One region of the Companilactobacillus sp. FL22-1 genome, then DNA from elsewhere that is predicted to be linked to it. Evidence: predicted binding sites of a transcription regulator. Region 1 holds the regulator's gene; each other region holds the start of a gene.
The links. Region 1 encodes Rex, which represses fermentation and respiration genes when NADH is low (regulators of the CRP and FNR family bind a similar motif). Its sites were predicted from a motif close to TTGTGAANTANTTCACAA; they were not measured.
Positions count from the first base shown of each region.

Region 2: the regulator Rex is predicted to act here: its motif matches at 3,584-3,601, upstream of ACG72T_RS03070 (OPT/YSL family transporter).
Region 3: the regulator Rex is predicted to act here: its motif matches at 3,542-3,559, upstream of ACG72T_RS03855 (FAD-binding protein).

Region 1 is NZ_JBINJY010000009.1:67,355-74,040, forward strand. It holds gene ACG72T_RS08790 (metal-sulfur cluster assembly factor) at 1-146, shown strand, start outside; gene ACG72T_RS08795 (DUF368 domain-containing protein) at 200-1,054, opposite strand; gene ACG72T_RS08800 (ABC-F family ATP-binding cassette domain-containing protein) at 1,160-3,082, opposite strand; gene ACG72T_RS08805 (redox-sensing transcriptional repressor Rex) at 3,219-3,869, shown strand; gene manA (mannose-6-phosphate isomerase, class I) at 3,891-4,859, shown strand; gene ACG72T_RS08815 (cation:dicarboxylate symporter family transporter) at 5,108-6,388, shown strand; gene ACG72T_RS08820 (lysostaphin resistance A-like protein) at 6,465-6,686, opposite strand, start outside.
Region 2 is NZ_JBINJY010000003.1:46,099-52,784, reverse strand. It holds gene ACG72T_RS03080 (C69 family dipeptidase) at 1-1,144, opposite strand, end outside; gene ACG72T_RS03075 (PqqD family peptide modification chaperone) at 1,179-1,517, opposite strand; gene ACG72T_RS03070 (OPT/YSL family transporter) at 1,552-3,465, opposite strand; gene ACG72T_RS03065 (hypothetical protein) at 3,846-4,010, opposite strand; gene ACG72T_RS03060 (PTS sugar transporter subunit IIC) at 4,013-5,359, opposite strand; gene ACG72T_RS03055 (glycoside hydrolase family 1 protein) at 5,387-6,686, opposite strand, start outside.
Region 3 is NZ_JBINJY010000003.1:200,046-206,731, reverse strand. It holds gene ACG72T_RS03870 (NAD(P)H-dependent oxidoreductase) at 627-1,838, opposite strand; gene ACG72T_RS03865 (NADPH-dependent FMN reductase) at 1,849-2,457, opposite strand; gene ACG72T_RS03860 (FAD:protein FMN transferase) at 2,553-3,482, opposite strand; gene ACG72T_RS03855 (FAD-binding protein) at 3,616-5,436, shown strand; tRNA gene ACG72T_RS03850 (tRNA-Thr) at 5,632-5,704, opposite strand; tRNA gene ACG72T_RS03845 (tRNA-Asn) at 5,783-5,855, opposite strand; gene serS (serine--tRNA ligase) at 5,919-6,686, opposite strand, start outside.

The DNA of each region.
Region 1 (6,686 bases):
ATGATGCGATCAAAGAGGCCAGTGAATCAGTCGATGGTATCGATAAGTGTGTAGTGGAACTAGTGTGGTATCCAGTCTGGGATATTTCAATGATGAGCCGGTATGCGAGAATCTCATTAGGAATACCGGGAAACTTAGGCAATTAAAAAAGCACTGCGTTTATTCGAAAACTCGAGTAAATACAGTGCTTTTGCTTTGATTAGCTTTTAGCCATATTTTCAAAACGGCTCATCAATAAACCTAAGATGATTCCAATCAAGAATAAAACTAGGCCAATGGTCCAATCGATCAACGAGGTATTTTGATAGGATATACCACCATTGATATAAGGATTAGGTACCAAAATTAAAATCGTACTAGCGATGACGATACCAAGGATAAAATGGTATACCCGTGAGTGATGATGGCGGATAATACTTTCCATAGCTTTGGAAAAGGTCAAAACGGTAATCGCTCCACCAATGGCGATTGGTAAAAAGACTCCCAAGTCAAAGTTCTTAAAGCCTTTTAACATTGGTCCATATAACCCAATAATCAGAAGAAGGTTGGAAGAACTTAATCCGGGCACTAATACTCCTAAAGCAATCAGAGCCCCAGCAACGATAAAACCGAAGAAATTGGCAGGAATTGTGCCTAAGATCTCACTAATGAAGAATAAGAATATTCCGCCACCAATCAGCATGGAGAAGAACCAAAGCAGATCGATTCGGTCTCGTTTAGTCCGTGAAGTTGATTCAATTACCAAGGTTGGCAAGGTTCCAAAGATGATCCCGGCAAAAGCCCAGAGAACAACCATTTGGTGATTCTCTAATAAATATTCTAAAGGATTTGATAATAGGCCGATACCGACGATTCCACCGATACCAATAGGAACGAAGTAGAGAAAATCTCGTCTGAAGTTGTCGCGGACATGAGCCATAAAGGTCAGCATCCGTTCATAAACTCCTAAAATTGCGGCTAAAGCGCCCCCAGAAACCCCCGGAAGAATGAATCCTAAAGCGATGATCACACCCTTAAAAAAGCGAATGATAAAGTTATCTCGTTTTGTTTTCATAGGTCCTCTTTATTAATATAATTTTATTCACAATATCAAATTAAAATTGTTATAGCAAATAAAAGTCATCGTTCAAAGAATTTATTTGTTGGTAATGATTGTAATTTATTCTTGATCTTTGAAATCTTCCAATTCAATCGACTTTTCAGTCCATTCTTCTTCAATCTGATCTTGTTTAGCCGAGACTTCATCCAACTCTTTTTGCAGATCAGCTAATTTACTGTACGAAGTGATATTTTCTTCTTTAGTCATTTCGGCCTGAATAGCTTTAGTTTTATCTTCTAGTTCAGTTAATTGTTGTTCCAAATCGTCAACTTGTCGACGCAACTTCCGTTCTTGTTTTTGTTGCTCTTTTGATTGTTGATACTCAATTTTTTTCTCACTAACGTTGTTGGAAGCTTGAGCTGTTTGAGTTGGAGCAGCTTGTTCAGTCGTTTTTTCCAGATAATAATCATAATCACCCAGATAAATTGTACTGCCGTGAGGGCTAATATCGACGATCCTGTTGGCTAAAGTGTTCAAGAGGTAACGATCATGTGAAACGAAGAGGACGGTGCCAGGGAAGCTCTTTAAGGCATCTTCAAGCACTTCCTTGCTATCAATATCTAAGTGGTTAGTTGGCTCATCCATAATCAAGAAATTATTGTTTTCCATCGACAACTTAGTGAGCGTCAAACGTGCTTTTTCACCACCAGATAGTCCCGCGACAGGTTTCAAGACATCGTCGCCACTGAATAGAAAGGCACCTAATTTATTGCGGATAACTTGTTCATCGAGACGTGGGTATTGATCCCAGATTTCGTGCAACACGTCTTTTTTAGGATCTAGGCCCTTCAAATTTTGATCGTAGTAACCGACTTGAACGTTGGCGCCGAATTGGCTAGTACCCTTGATTAAAGGTATCTTATTCAAAATTGATTTGAGAAAAGTTGACTTGCCGATTCCGTTAGGACCAATGATACCAACTCGTTCACCTTTTTTTACATCCAGATTGATTGGCTCAGACATGATCTGATCATCATAGCCAATGGCTGCATCTTTAACCAAAAGCACGTCATTACCACTTTCTTTATCGATATTGAATGAGAAGTGGACTGAGCCTTGGTCACTGCCAGGTTTTTCCAAAACATCCATATGTTCCAACTTTTTACGACGACTTTGAGCCATCTTAGTAGTTGATGCACGAACGATATTTTTTTGAATGTACTCTTCGGCCTTCTTGATTTCAGCCTGTTGCTCTTCATAATGTTTCCAAGCAATGTCTTGATTCTTTTTCTTTTCTTGCAGGTAGAAACTATAATTGCCGGAATAGTGAGTTGAGGAATGCTGATTGATCTCGACGATCTCATTGGCGACCTTATCTAAGAAGTACTGGTCATGAGAGACGATGACTAGAGCACCTCGATAGCCCTTTAAATAATTTTCTAGCCATTCAACCGTGTTGATATCCAAATGGTTGGTCGGTTCATCCAAGAGTAAGATATCGTGGTGTTCCAAGAGCATTTTAGCCATCGCTAAACGTGACCTTTCACCACCAGAAAGCGTCGAGACTTTATTTTGCCAAACTTCTTCCTCAAAACCGAAGCCCTTTAGGACACTGCGGATTTCTGATTGATAACCGTAACCATTTTCTTGGCGAAAAGTATTTTGTAGTTGATCATATTGTTTTAAGATATCTTCGTAATCATCAGCATTAGGATCAGCTAATTTTTCTTCAAGTGCGTGCATCCTTTTTTCTTGTTCTTTGAGGTAGTCAAATACCTTTTCCAATTCTAAGAAAATTTGATTATCGCTGTTCAGACCTGAATCCTGTGCTAAATAGCCAATATTGGTGTCTTTTTTCAACGCAATATTGCCGCTGTTATAACTTTCTTGATCTGAAATGATCTTCAGCAAAGTAGATTTTCCAACGCCGTTACGTCCAACTAAACCGATTCGGCTATTGTCTTGGATTTCAAAACTGACATTGGAAAAAAGTTTTTTGGTACCAAAATTTTTCGTAATGTTCTGTGCTTGTAATAAAATCAAAATATAACTCCTTTATGTCTTCACAATTTTATCATTAATTAATAATTTGTGCCTTTATAGGTTTAACGTATTGCGTTTTTTTGGATTTTTATTTACTATAAATGTTAGTGAAATGACACACATATGGTGGTAAATTATGACAAAAACAACAGTTCCAAACGCAACAATAAAGCGTTTACCAATTTATTATCGTTACTTTCAATTTCTCAAGGATGAAGGCACAAAAAAAATCTCCTCTGGCGAATTATCAGAAGGGGTCAAGATAGATAGTGCTACAATTAGACGTGACTTCTCATATCTAGGTGCACTTGGGAAACGTGGCTACGGTTACGATGTAAACGATTTAGTGGCTTTCTTTAAGAAGCTCTTGAATCAAGATAAACGAACCAACGTCGCATTAGTGGGAGTTGGTAATTTAGGTAACGCCTTACTAAATTATAACTTTTCTCGGACTAATAATGTGCGAATTGCGGCAGCTTTTGATATCAATAAGGAAATTGTCGGTACAGTTAAGAGTGGCGTACCAGTTTACTATATTAGCGAACTGAAAGAACAACTTAACTTGCAACAGATCGATGTCTGCATTTTGACAGTTTCATCTAACGCTGCCCAAACGACCGCTGATCAGTTAGCCGAGGCTGGCGTTCGCGGTATCTTAAACTTTACACCGGTTATTATCAATGTACCAAGTAGTATCCGCGTTCATTATGTCGATTTGGCAAATGAATTGCAGACGTTGATCTTCTTCTTAGACCGTGATAAGTCAATGACAGAAGAAACAAATTAAAATCCTTTGGGGGGAATTATAATGAGTGAACCATTATTCTTGAAACCTGTCTTCCACGAAAAAATCTGGGGTGGCAGAAAATTAGCAACTAAGTTTGGCTATGATATTCCTGATGGCACGATTGGTGAATGTTGGGCAATTTCTGGACATCCACATGGTAGATCACAAGTCGAAAATGGCGAATTTGCTGGACAATATGTTGATGACCTTTGGAAAAATCACAGCGAATTATTTGGTAATCCAGAAGGCAAAGTTTTTCCTTTGTTAACTAAGATCTTAGATGCTGAAGCCAGTCTTTCAGTTCAAGTTCATCCAGACAATGCCTATGCAGCTGAGCATGAACATGAATTAGGTAAGACAGAATGCTGGTATATCATCGATGCTGAGCCTAATTCATATTTGATCTATGGTCACAATGCTAAGAATAAAGCTGAACTTGACCAAATGATCGAATCAGGCGATTGGGATCATCTTTTGAGAAAAGTCCCAGTTAAGGCGGGCGAATTCTACTATGTACCAAGTGGAACGGTTCATGCCTTAAATAAGGGGATCATGGTCTTAGAAACCCAACAAAGCAGTGATACAACATATCGTTTGTATGACTATGATCGGGTTGATAAGACTACTGGAAAGAAACGTGATCTACATATCAAACAATCTGAGGATACTATTACCGTGCCTCATAAAGATCCTCAACTTGATATTGAATCCAAACAAGTCGGCCAAAACAAGTTCACAACCTTTGTTCAACCACCAATTTCACCATTCTTCTCAGTTTATCACTGGGAGATCAAAGAACCTGTTGAGCTTCACCATCAAATTGGCAAATACACTTTGATCTCAGTTCTAAATGGTACTGGTAAGATTACAGTTGATGGCCAAGATTATGATTTGAAGAAGGGTATCCACTTGATTGTTCCAGCCACAGTTGATGCTTGGACTTTGTCAGGTGACTTGGATATCATCGCTTCAGAATCTGGCGAAAAGTAAACTCAATTTTAAGAAAAAAACTAAAAATCGTTCATCAATACAGAATAGCGGAAAAATAAATCCGTATATTCTGTATTTTTTTAATGAAAATTTAAGCAAAAGTAGAACTATCTTGGTAAAGACTATTTATTTAGTTCGTACATTTTAATAAAATAAAAAAATATTTAATTTGGAACCGTTAACAATTCCCCATTCTTTAAAAAGTCATCTATAATTAAAATTAAGATTTCAAAAAAGGGGACTTAAAATTGCAGAAACAACGATTTTTTCGAGTCAGTTTAGGGTGGCAAATTATTATTGGCCTGATCTTGGGAATTGTCTTAGGACAAATTTTTTATCAAAATAAAGCCGCCATTCAAGTAATGCAGAACATTGGGACTATGTTTATCTCAATGATTCAAATGATTGTTTTGCCAATTGTTATCTCCTGTTTGACCGTGGGTATTGCCAATATGGGCGATATCAAAAAATTAGGTCGGATCGGTTTAAAGACTTTAGTTTATTTTGAGATTATGACAACATTAGCGATCATTATTGGTATTTTAGTTGCTAATGTTACGCATCCTGGTACATATATTGATATTCACAGCCTAAAAGGTTCGGATATTAGTCAATATGCTGCTACTGCCAAAACAGCTAAACATTCGGGAATTTGGTCGATTCTCATGAGTATTATCCCAACCAATATTTTTGCATCACTCGGTAAGGGTGACATGTTACCAATTATTTTCTTCTCAGTTCTGTTTGGATTAGGAACAGCTTCAATCGGCAAGCAAGGTCAAATTATCACCGATACGCTGAATGCCGTTGCCAATGTTATGTTTAAAGTTACTAACTGGGTAATGCGTTTAGCACCGATTGGTGTCTGTGCTTTGATTGGAGTTACAGTTGGAGAAATGGGCTTCAATTCTTTGAAACCTTTGGCACTTTTTATCGTGATAGCTTACGCAACGATGGCATTCTTTGTCTTTGTGATAATGGCTGCCGTAGGACACTTATTCCACGTAAGATTTTATGAATTATTTAGGATCATCGAAAATGAAGTTATGTTAGCTTTTACTACTGCCAGTTCGGAAGCTGCTTTACCAAAGATGATGAAAAAGATGCAAGACTATGGATCATCAAAGGGAATCGTATCTTTCGTTATTCCGACCGGATATACTTTTAATTTAGATGGTTCTGCTATCTATCAATCTTTAGCCGCTTTATTCTTAGCTCAAGCGTATAATATTCACCTTTCTTTAGGGCAACAAATTACCCTTGTGGTGGTATTGATGTTAACATCTAAGGGGATGGCCGGAGTTCCTGGAGCATCGTTTGTTGTACTCCTAGCCACAGTATCGACTATCGGTGTACCAATGCAAGGTTTGACCTTCATTGCGGGTATCGACCGTCTCGTAGATATGGGACGTACTGCCGTTAACGTTGTCGGAAATTCACTTGCGACCGTCATTATTGCCAAAAGTGAGAAGGAATTTGACGAAGAAAAACGTGCCAAGTACGTTGCAGCTTATACACGTGGGGACTGATGAGAAAACTCCGTGTAGTTAGAAACAATTTAAACACACACAAAAAGCCCGCCGAGAAAAATCGGTAGGCTTTTTTTTAGATGATCTGCAAAGTTAAAACAATTGCATTCATAACGATATGGCTGCCGGCACTGATATAAATATTTTGAGATTTGTAGTAAACATATGAGAACCAAAGTCCCATACAGACATATACTAAGAACCGAGTGTCTTGATGCATAAAAGCAAAGAGAAACGCAGCGATAATCGCAGCAACGTAAATATTAGTTGGTTTGATCAAGTTAGCAAAGAAGACGCG
Region 2 (6,686 bases), on a different contig from region 1:
AATAGGCACTCTTTAAGTCCATCTTTTCTGGAGTGTAGCTGTATGATTCATCAATGTCATTAGCATTAGTAAAGAATGGTACTTGTGGACAGAAGCTAGGAATACCAAAGCCAGTCCATTCAACACCAGCAGCTCCATTCTTATCTGAATCTCTCATTTGAAGGATATGGGAGTTGGCTGTACGTGATAGTGAAATAGCACGATAAGTCTTCTTGTCATGTTCACTGCCGCTACCAAGTGGATCATATTTTGTTTCATTGTAGTGTGACTTCAAAATATATTGAATGTCTTCCACAGCAATCTTGTGGTCTGGTTTTCTGATAAATGGCAGCTCAGCTGATTCTGGGTCTTGTGTGTCATCAGATGGGTTCAAATAACGTTGGGCAAACCATACACGAGGTGTGTTGTAGTGATGATCTTTTTCAGTATCTGTACCAAAGATATGACGGAAATCCCAACGATCAAAATCAGGGTTTAAGTCATGTTCGGAAACAAATTCTTGGATACCATCAGCCCACATGTAGTTGTCAGGATCGTTAAAATCAATATCTTGGATAGCTACTTGGTTAGCAGCGACTGCATAACAATCATCGGGGATACGTACAGCTACCCATTGATGTCCAGTTACGACTTCCATATACCAAACTTCATTCTTGTCGTTGAATTGAAGTCCATTACCTTCAGCTGAACCATATTTAGCAACCAATTTACCTAAGTATTCAACTCCATGACGAGCTGAATCGATATATGGCAAAACTAAAGTTGCAAGCGAGTCTTCAGCTAGTCCATTCTTAACGTATGGATCAAAGGCAAGAACTTTTTCATTGGCATAAACACTTTCAGTTGCACTCATACCAACGTTCTTTTCGTTAAATCCATCTTCTTCATTAGGACCGGTACTTTGATCGGCATCAAGTGTCGATGTATAACGATAGCCGCTTTCTGGATAAGGTGCTGTCATTTGATTATATGGTGAAGTATATGTTTCGTGACGTCCTGAAACTGCAGGTTGTACAATGATCCGTTTTCTGTAGATAGCATTGAGACGGTCTTCATTTCTGGAAATATAAGTTGCTCCGTCCATTGAAGCCTTCTTACCTACCATGATTGATGTACAAGCTGATAATTCGATACGATCTGTCATTTTAATATCCCCCATTAATTTATTTTTATAATACCTATGATACACGTTCAATTAGATGATCAACATTCTCAATTTGTTGTAAAAACAAAATTAATCTCGTATAGCGATATTGGTCAGTATCTGGGAATTTTTCGGCCAGTTCCTTACCAATTTCGTAGGCATTACGATGACCATTGACCTTAGTAAAGACGTAACTGCCATACTCGTCTAATTCCAAATAAGTTTTCTCAGGAATTCTGACATGCAGCTTCCGGAAAAACTTCTGAATCGGATGATCTTGTTCACGCACGATGGTAATGATACCGGCTTTTCTTTCAAAAGTTACTGCCGGATTCTTTTTAAAAACCATCTTCTTTAAATCTGCTTCAGTCAATTGTGGACGTTTTGCCATTTTTATCGCCCCTTAATTATTTTGTTTCTTTTTTAATATTTAATAATGGAATAATAATGCTTACTACTAGGACTGCCAAGAGGATCAAGCCCATTTCATTGCTGCCGGCAAAGCCGGATGGCATCTTGCCACTCAAGACACCAGTTACGTGCAAGATAATACCAATCAAACCAATAATTGAACCACCAGCGATTAAACCAGATGAAAGACTGACACCACTTTGCACACGTCTGTCCTTGAGTTCATTATCTGCCGTAACTTTTTCGATCAATAGTTTGATCAAAGCACCGACTAAGATAATTGAAGTCGTGGAAATTGGTAGATAGAATCCTAAAGCAACCGTCATAATTGATAAACCTAACATCCAACAAACGATGGCCATAACGACACCGATGATGATCATGATCCAAGGCAAATTTCCAGACATGATACCGGTCGTCAATGTAGCAATCAAGTTAGCTTGAGGCATACCAAATGGTGGATTTGAACCTGTAATTTTAAGTTGAGGTTCAAGGATTACTGTAGTACCAACTACAACAATGACACCAATCATGGCAGCAATCATGAAGTATCTCATCATTTCATTCTTGTTACCACCGATAATATAGTTAACCTTTTGTGTCTGCATGTAGGCACCACCAACAGAAATAGCTGTAACGATGAAGACACCGAATAGTAATAGTGTTTGATTATGTGCATTGCTAGTCCAGCCACAAATGACAAAGACTAAAGTCATAATAACTAATGAAGCAATTGTCATACCGGAAACTGGAGCGTTAGAACAGCCAATCGTACCAGCTAAACGTGCTGAAACGATAACGAATAATAGAGCTAAAATCAAAGCTAAAATACCACCAACAAAGGCCATGGCGATATTGCCAGAAATAAAGAAACCAACAACGAAGATAGCGATAACAGCGATAACTAAAGACCAAATACCTAGCATATTGCGATCGTCACCACCACTGTTTCTGGCATTAAGAGTTTTCTTAATTGAAGTAACGATAACTGGAATCAATTTAACCGCACCAACGATACCACCACAGAGCATCATCCCGGCACCGATATATTTCGAATAAGAACCGGCAACTTGGTCGACACCCATCTGGTTAACCGCGATGGAAACATCATTCCAGTCTTTAGCATGATTCCCAGCCATTTGCGTAAAATTAGCAATCAATGGCGTAATAGCAAAGTTAGAAAGAATCGACCCAGCAAACATCGTTAAAGCAACATCTAGCCCGACTACGAAACCAATTCCGGCTAACATTGGATTAACTTCGGTCGACATCTTCCAACGATAAAACGAGTTACCGATGTAGGTGATCGTACTATTGACCCAGCCAAATACTTGCGTCGTCAAAAGTGTCAAAATACCACCGATTCCAAAACCGATCCCCATAAATTTCAGAGAATCACCACCAGCTTCAGAAGCAACTAAGGCTTCCGAGATAGCCATTGATTCTGGATATACCAGCCTGCCATGCTCTTCAACAACCAAATAGTTTTGAACTAAGGAGGCCGTCCCAATTGCAAAGAGTACCGCTAAGGCTCCGACAAAAACCCCAGAGATAAAATTGACGCGTCCACCAATGATAATAATTGCAGGTAGAACATAAATCATCCCACTGGCAATGGATTCACCACCACTGGACATTCCTTGCATGAGATTTTTTCCCAGGATACCTTTCTTCTTGGCAAAAGCCGCAATCAAACCAGAACCAATAATTGACCCTGGAATACCAGCAGCAACCGTCAATCCAGCCTTCATTCCTGAATAAGCTGTCGAAGCGGCAAAGATAACTGCCAAGATGGCACCCATAATCATGACCACAGAATTGCCGCCATGATTATCTTGATCAGTCACATACGGTACATATTTTTCTCCAGATATGCCACCGTAAGCTGACTTAGATAAACTTTTCTTCATCTAAAACATCCCCTAACTTATAAAGTGGTTCGTTTCGCTCAAGAAATAATTATCATTTTCTCCTTTGTTTGATTTCATTTTTATGGTAACGCTTACAGACATTTAAAACAACCAAATTTTGTGATTAAAATCACATTTTCTTTAAATAAAGTCACAGAATTGCCAACGTGTGTAGGTTTTGTGAACATGTGTATACACATGGTTAACAGTGGAAACTGATATAAGTGCGTATCCCTCCATTCTAAGGTTCATTATATAAATCATATAAAAGCTTTATTTTGATAAGATGGAATTTACTTAATAACCTTGCCCACTATGGATTATAGAAGCTTTACTTTCATATAACAAAAAAATCCCACAAATTAATGTGAGATTTTTCATCATTTTTTCTTATTAGTAGCCAACTTGTTTCTTAACTCAACGATAAACAAAATAGCTACAACAAAGGTACTGACAGTCGTAAGATTTAAGCCAAAATTCACTAGATCGAATAATCCTAAGAGGATCAAAGCAGCTACCGCTAAATAACTAAACCAAATTTTCATAATTAGGCTTTAGCTTCTTCACGGTGCATTTCAGCTTGTTTTGCGGCTACACGTTCACTGATCTTCATGAATGGTAGATACAAAGCAACACCGACTGCCAAAATTATGACTTGTAGTACGACTGAACGCCAATCACCTGCAGTTGATAGATATGGTCCAATCAGTGGAGGTGTGGTCCATGGAACTAAGACGACGGTTCTTGAAACCCAGCCGAACAAGGTTGCATAGTAACCCATCAAAGCACCAATCACTGGGAACAAGACGAATGGAATCATCATAGGTAGGTTGAAGACAATTGGATAACCAAAGATCATAGGTTCATTGATATTGAAAATACCAGGTGCCAATGAAAGTTTTGCCACGTCTCGACTAGACTTAACTTTACTGAATAATAGAATAGCAATAATTAATGAAATAGTTGAACCAGAACCACCAACTAGTACGTAGTTTGAAACGAATGAAGTTGTGATGATGTTAGGAATAGCTGCATGATGAGCATAAGCTAACATATTCTGATTCATGTTGATCAAAACAAGTGGGTCCATCAAAGAACCTGAAATAACAGTTTGGTGAATACCCAAAGTAAAGAGGAAGTTAGCACAGAAGTAAATGACACAGAAACCGACGATACTTGTGTTGAAACCTCTGAGTGGTTCTTGAATCCAATTCTTGATCAAATTGATCAAATCGGCATTGAATAGACCTGATAGTAATGCAGCAATCAATGCAAAGAGTGACATCAAAATCAAAGCAGGAATCAAAACACTGAATGATTGACTGACTGCAGGTGGAACATTTTCACCCAAATTAATTTGTAACTTTTTAATTCCGGCTAGTTTGATAAAAATGGCTGTGGCAACCAAACCAACGATAATACCACCGAACATACCTTGTGTACCGGTATTTAAATAACTCATACCACCAGTAACAGTATGCATCGTTTTCCCATTTAGACCGGTTAAAGAAATTTGACCTGGCATCATGATAAAGAGTGAAGCCAAAGCCATTGCGGCTGCAGCAATAGGATTATTAAAGCCTTTATTACGAGCCAACATGTAACCGATCATTGGTGCAACCAAAACACCAGCGACATTTAAAGTACCATTTGCGATGGCATTACCAAAGACTTGAACTTTAGCCAATGTGGCACCCTTGAATAGCCAAACAAAAACTGTGTTATTTAACAGTGTTCCTAATCCAGCAATAATGAACACTGGTAAGATAACCGCGAAAGCATCACGAAGTGACCTTAGATAAACCCAATTACCAACAGTCACTGAAACTTTAGTGAACTTGTCAAGAAATGAACTATGTTCTAGTTTTTCTGACGTTGTTTCATTACTTTCCATAATTTCGCCCCCAAAATATCTTTTAGATTATTTCAAATCTGATAAATCTGCACCATTAGTAGCGATAACATGTTGCAACCACCAATAGCTCTTCTTTGGTACACGTTTCATATCCTTCAAATCATGGTTGGTACGGTTGACATAAACCGTTCCATAACGTTTATCCATATTTCCGCTGGAACTTGGAATATCGATCAATCCCCAGCCAAGATATCCAAGCACTTTAACCCCATCTTTGAAAATGGCATCTTTCATAGCTTGAATATGTTCGCGATGATACTCGATCCGTTCGTTGTCTTGAATTTCATTACCATCGAATTTCTCACGCAAACCGATACCATTCTCAATCGGAAACATAGGTACGCTATATTCGTTATAAACTTTTGTCAAAACATCTCTAAATCCTAATGGATCAATTTGCCAACCGAATTCGGATGCCTTGAGATAAGGATTCTTTTCGTTTCCTTTATCAAGATAATAATTAGGAATTGTACCTTCTGGAACTGCTTTGGAATTAATGGTGTCGCTTCTATAATAGCTAAATGCAATAAAATCAGATGAAACCTTAACCAAAGTATCCGAATCTTCCTCACGATAATCCATATCGATTGCACGATTCTTGACAAAAGTCATAACTTCATTTGAATAACGACCATAAACAAACACATCCAAGAGATCATTATTCATGAATTCATTGATCTGGCGTGCATAAAGAATATCTTTTGGATCAGATGTTGCTGGATAAACTTCACTATAAGCTAACATTCCTCCAATCAGGCAATCAGTCTGGTCATGAATATAATTTGCTACTCCGGCATGTACCAGCATAACGTGATGACTTATTTGATACAATTCATCGACCGTCTTGTCACCAGTCAAGTACCCTGCAATTCGGAATGCTTCACTAGAATGATATAGATTTTGCTCGTTGAAAGTGATCCAGTATTTTACTCGATCACCGAAACGTTTAACCATTTCCCGGCCGTAACGAACAAAAGCGTCGACCACATGTCGAGACAAGAAGCCGTTGTATTCCTCAGCTAAATGCAGCGGCATATCGAAGTGATATAGACAAATCATTGGCGTTATATTGCGTTTCAACAAAGCGTCAATCAAATCACTGTAAAATTGAATGCCTTCTTCATTGAACTCACCATCGCCTTGCGGATTGACTCGGCTCCAAGAAATTTGAAAACGATAAAAATTCATCCCTTGTTGTGCCATCAGATCAAAATCCTCGTTGTAACGATGATACTCATCAATCGCATCATGCCAATCAGAACTATTCTCTGTAGCAGGTCGAATATCATAAACCGACTTGCCCTTA
Region 3 (6,686 bases), on a different contig from region 1:
TGGAAATCTCACAAGCGTTCATGTCTTACCTCCGACACTACTGGTAATGCTGCTACACATTCTTGTAGTAAAAAAAACAAGCCCGTCCCCCCAAGATGAGCTAGTTTTTTTTTGCCATTTTTTAATGTTTAGGCTTGAATCAGATTTATAAAAGAAATTTTTTCAAATATGAATCTTTCTGTTTAAACATATGTGGTATATTAATAACTGTGAAAGGGACAAAGATATGTAAATGCTATTTCTTCCTTTTTTTAACTCTTAATGAAGATAAGCGGTACATCCTCATACTGCTTACCTTATGCTTAACGCATTCTGAAAGAAGATTGCCCCCCTCAATCAATTTTCTTTCACACCCTCAAATGCGTATCCCATTACAATAATTTACTTTGAATGCTTTCATTAATTAACAAATTAATTAACAAATCCCTCAAATCCCTCTCTATTTGACAATAATATGGAAACCTCACAAGCATTCATATCTTTTCCCTGACACTACTGGTAATGCCGTTACACGCATGGTGTAACAAAAAAAACAAGCCCGTCCCCCCAGACAGGCTGTTTTTTTTTGCATTTTTTTCAATATTAATTCGAATAAAATCAGACAATTATCATTAATTCGTTTTGATTTAGTGCTTTGAAGCACTCGTTGTAGCATCGACTGTTTCGGTTTTAACTTCTGGTTTCTTAGAAGCACCGGAAGTTGCATCTAATTTAGCATCTGGATCCTTAACTAACTTTTGACCGGTAGCTTTGAGATATTCGTCAACGATTGGTTTTAGATCGACGGCCCACTCATTAACACCTTTGTAGTTGCCTTCTTCATCATGCATTGCTTTGTAATAATGCATAACATGATGCTTTTCTTCGTCGCCACCAGGGACAGGCATTGAAACTAAGTCCGTTTCGCCAGTTCTTAGAGCGTTGATAACTTGCTTAACATGTGTGATGACACGTTCGATGCTTGGATGAACTTTATCTAAACCATCACCCACTTGATCAGGAGTTCTTTTAGCTAACATCTTTTCAGTTGGCAAGAATTTATTGTAATAAATAAATTGATTATTCTCATCGACATAAGTCAATTCAATTGGAATCGTCTTGAGGAAGTAATTCAATTGATTAACTGTCAATAAACCACTATCTAATTTAACGTAAGTATTGCCGTCAACTGCATTGACCTTTTTAGCAGCCTGATCCAACCAATCATCAGCATTCATATCGATACCTTGAACAGTAGTGTCTGTTCCTTTCTTACCACTTAAATCTTCATCTTCGTATCCATTTGTTTGTCCCATCATATTAATCACCTTCGCAAATTTAACAAATTTTTCTAACGTTGATTGTAGAAAATCAATCGTTCGTTGATCCTTTAAATCATCATTTTCATCAAAAGCTTCTTTAACATTTCCTAACAAAAATTCATTCCCTGGCATAACGATAGCGTTGACACCGGGTGCCTCAAGAATCTGACGTAAGTGTAATTGTGCTCTGGAAGAACCTTGATTATGATATGAGGCTCCAACGATCATCACTGGCTTGCCATCCAAAGGATGAACTTCATAAGATAGCCATTCGATCACATTCTTTAACGCTGACGTGACGGTATGATTGTGTTCTGGTGTGGCCATGATAACTCCGTCAGCAGCACTGATCTTGCGGCATAAATTTTGAATTGCTTCACTGTTTGTTTGATCATCATCTTCATTGAACATCGGTACATCATTGATATTCAACAATTCGATATCAGCAACTCCTGCAAAATGTTTTTCCATAAATTGTAGTAACATTCGATTATATGATTGATCGGCAATCGATCCTGCTATTCCAACAAATTTCATCGTTTTCCCTCTAATCTTTGTCCCAGGAGAATTGTTCAGCCTTTTTCTTGTTGATGTCATGGGCATGATTCAATTCTTTGGAAATATTAACGAACTGTTCAAAGTCTTTAAAGAGACCATCCAATTGTTCAACCAATTGAACATCTTTTAAATCTCCTTTATCGTCAAACGCTTGTAATGAATGGCCTAATAAGAATTCAGAACTAGGCATGATCCGAGCTTTTAGTTCAGGTGAATCTAAAATCTGACGCAACTGAGCTTGGGCTCTTGATGATCCTAACGAACCGTACGAAGCACCGGTGATCATTACTGGCTTATCGACAAAGGGATGGATTTCATACGATAACCAGGCTAAGAAACTAGTCAAAGCGGCGGGAATCGAATGGTCATATTCTGGCGTTGAAATTATCACTCCATCAGCAGCCTCGATTCGTTGAGCAATTTTTTTGATTCCCTCAGGAATGTATTGATCAGCACTCTTCTTATAGATTGGAAAGCCTGCAATTTCAACTATCTCAATCGTAGCTTGATCTTGAAAATGTCTTTGCATATATTTTAGCAATTCCCGATTAGTTGATTGACTGGCATTGGTTCCAACAATAGCAATAAACTTATTCATATCATCATCCCATTTTCTATATATTCTCAAGTACATTGTAAAATGATTCACGAATAAAATCAATATAATTTTGTAATCGCTTTTATGTACAAAAATTATATTAAATGAAAGCTCGTCAACAGGCCACTAGTCACATGCGTCTGCAAATCTTTAGTCACAAAAATAGCCTCGATTCCAGGTTGCGATTCTATCAAAGCAGCTCCTTTTTCCATGCCTTGATAAAAGCCAATAGTAGACCAAATCTCGCCATCAATTGAACGATCACTCACAATCGTGACACTGGCCAGATTATTACTGATCGGATAACCGGTCTTGGAATCAAACATGTGGTGATACTCGTGACCATCGATAACTAACTTCCGTTCATAAATTCCAGACGTCCCAATCGACTTTGCCTTAGTTTGAATCACACCTAACGATACATCCCTTGGTGCAGTTGGATTTTGAACCCCAATATTCCACAACTTGTCAGCGTGCTGGCTTGGTCCAACTAATAAGACATTGCCACCTAAGTCAATGATGCCACTTTCTACACCACGTTTTTGCCACAACGCTTTAATACAATCGGCGATATAACCCTTAGCGATTCCGCCCAAATCAATCTCCATACCCTTTTCCAACAAAAAGACTGAGTGCTGTTGGTCATTAAGAAGGATTTTTTCTGGATCAATAATTTTTAGGCGTTCCTGAATAGCTGCATCTGTTGGTTTATTAGCACCCTTGAAGCCAATTTTCCACAATTTAACCAACGGTCCAATTGCGACATTGAACCCTAGATGTTTGCGACTGACCAAGACAGCTTCCTTAATCAGAGCATATGTATCCACAGGAACCTCGACTGCTTTGATCCCGGCGTTGTCATTGATCGACATGACCTCTGATTTAGTTCGATTGACAGTCAACTTATCTTCAAAACGCTGAATCAAGTTATACCCCGCCTCCAAATCATTTTCGGTGGCAGGCGTCGCAACTGATAAATTTATGACCGTTCCTAACGCATAATAACTCTTATTGATTAGTCCCATGATACTTCCTCAATTCGTTTCTAAATTCTTTATAGCAGTGAAACATGTCGTTTTCAATAATGAGAACTTATTCACAATGATTATATTTAGAGTTATATTAATCATAACATTGAGAGGAAATGGAGTGAGTGAAATGTTTGCAGATTCAAATTTAAAATGGAACGCAACTTATGATGTGATTGTCTTAGGATTCGGTGGTGCTGGAGCTTCGGCAGCTCGTTTTGCCGCAGATAACGGAGCCAAAGTTCTCATTACTGACTCAGCACCCGAAGGTCACGAAGGTGGTAATACCCGTTATGCAGGACAAGTTATTTCATCTGGTGATGATCTTGAAGATTTACGTAAGTATTACGAAGATTTAGCTTTCCCTTTGTCATATGATCACGATTTAATGGATACTTTTGTTCAAGGTCTCTATCAAATTCCTAATTATTTGAGTAAATATTTAGGCGTAACGCCTTTTATTATGGGTAAACATCCCGATTCACCAGTCTCAAAAGCCTTGTACTTCATGGCACATGAATACCCCGAATTCCGTGGTCAAAAGACTCATGAACTAGTCGCAGTCCACGAAGGAGTAGCTGACTCGGCACTGTGGAAAAATCTTCGTCAACAAGTCCTCAACCGAGCCGATCAAATTGATGTCTTGTACCATACGCCAGCCAAACACTTGATACAAGATCCTAAGAATCACGCCATTGTTGGTGTCCAAATCGAGCGTAACGGTCAACTATTGAACGTCCAAGCTAAGAACGGCATCGTTATGGCAACAGGTGGCTTTGAAAACAATCCGCAAATGGTCGAGAACTACTTAGGCGAAACTAGCCTCAATCCTATTGGCTCACTCTACAACAAGGGTATCGGCATTAAAATGGCCAGTGAAGTTGGTGCTAAACTCTATAATATGAATAATTACGAATCATATGGCATTTTCCATGGACTCACGCCAAAACCTAAAGCCGGTCAACGTTCACAATTCTTACCATTCGATTGGCCCGCTTTCCATCAAGGCAGTTTAATCGTTGTTGGCGATGATGGTACTCGCTACTTCGATGAAAATGAGATGCACCGTCACGGACACATTCAAGATCACGGAAACTGGCGGATTCCTTTGGCTCAACGTCATCCGTTCGTTATCTTCGACCAAAAGAAGTACGATGAATTAGCTAATGATAAAGACGCCCCTTACCCAGAATTTTTAGACTCAGTTGTTAAAGCTGACAACCTGACTGCTTTAGCAAAAGTCCTCGATGTCACAGTTGAAAAACTTAGTCAAACAATCAAGGACTTCAACCACTTTGCTGAAATAAAGCATGACTATGCCTTTAACCGTGACGCTGATACCTTGAGTGCCTTTGATGATGGTCCTTACTACGCTTTGGCCATGGTACAAGGATTATTGAATACTCAAGGAGGTCCGGTTCATAATTCTCAAGCTGAGGTGCTGGATAATGACGATACGGTGATCCCTCATTTATACGCTGCCGGTGAATTGGGTAGTTTAATGGGACGCCAATATAACGGTGGTAGTAACCTAGCCGAAGATTTGATTTTTGGAAAGATTGCCGGTGAAAATGCTGCTAGTCTTAAAAAAGAAATTGCTACACCGACAGTCGATGCTCAAACTTCTGCCAGCGTTCACGAATCCGGTCTTGGTTCAGATATCGGTGAAGAAAACTATGAGACTAAAGAGAATCAATATATCGGTAAATCGACTGCTGGGATGGGAAATGAAATCGTCGTCCGTGTTACCGCTGAGAACAAAGATGATATTCAAGCAATCGAAGTCCTAAAGCAAAGTGAATCCGATGATTATGGACTCAAAGCAGTCAAAGAATTACCACAAGAAATCGTGGCAAAAAACTCCGTTGATGTCGATTCAATTTCCGGTGCTTCTGCTTCTAGCAAAGCTATCAAAGAAGCTGTCGCCAATGCTTTAAAGCAAATTAAATAATTACTCAAACTATGAAGTTAGAACATAACTGTGGGACAAAAGCACAATTGCTTGTGCTTAGACTAAATAGAGCGGCAACTCGATTTTGAGTTGCCGCTCTATTTACATTAATACTTGTTTTTAGCAGGGAAAATAAAAAAAGAGAAACACTAAGGTTTCTCTTGGGAGTTTGTTACATCAATACTTTATCAAGAATGCCGTCTGCAGGAGTCGAACCTGTGACCGCCGGTTTACGATACCGATGCTCTACCAACTGAGCTAAGACGGCTTAATAAAAAGATTACATCTAATCTCATCAACTAGATGTAATCTATGGGACACCTAGGTAATTCCTAAGTATTTATAACTCCGGTTGTCAGACTCGAACTGACGACAACCTGATTAACAGTCAGGTGCTCTACCAACTGAGCTAAACCGGAATAATTTAATAGCTCTTAACAGAACTATTAAATCTTATCAATTTATAGACTTAAGGTCAATAACTATTTGGCATTTTCTTTAGTAATTTTAGTTACGCCACCCATGTATGGAACCAAAACTTCTGGGATTGTCACTGAACCATCTTCATTTTGATAGTTTTCAAGAATTGCAGCTACAGTACGGCCGGCAGCAAGTCCAGAACCATTCAAGGTATGAGCCAATTGTGTCTTACCATTGGCATCACGATATCTAATATGTGCTCGACGTGCTTGGAAGTCCAAACAGTTAGAACAACTTGAAACTTCACGATACTTATCTTGAGCAGGCATCCAGACTTCAAGGTCATAAGTCTTAGCGGAACTGAAACTAGCATCCCCACTTGAAAGTACGATCACGTGATATGGAAGGCCCAATTGCTTCAAGATATTTTCAGCATTAGCAGTCAATTTTTCCAATTCATTGTATGATTCTTCAGGTTTAGAAACTTTAACCATCTCGACCTTATTGAATTGGTGCATTCTGATCAAGCCACGAGTATCACGTCCAGCAGAACCAGCTTCAGAACGGAAACAAGGTGTCAAAGCTGTAACATACTTAGGCAAATCTTTTTCGTCCAAAATCTTATCGGCAAAGTAATTTGTCAAAGGAACTTCGGCTGTTGGAATTAAAGTCAAAGGATTTTCGTCAACCATAACCGTATAAACGTCTTCGGTAAACTTAGGAAATTGACTAGTTCCAAACATTGCTCCATTGTTGACCAAATATGGAGGGATAACTTCGGTATAACCTTCTTTTTGATGTTGATCCAACATAAAGTTATAAACCGCACG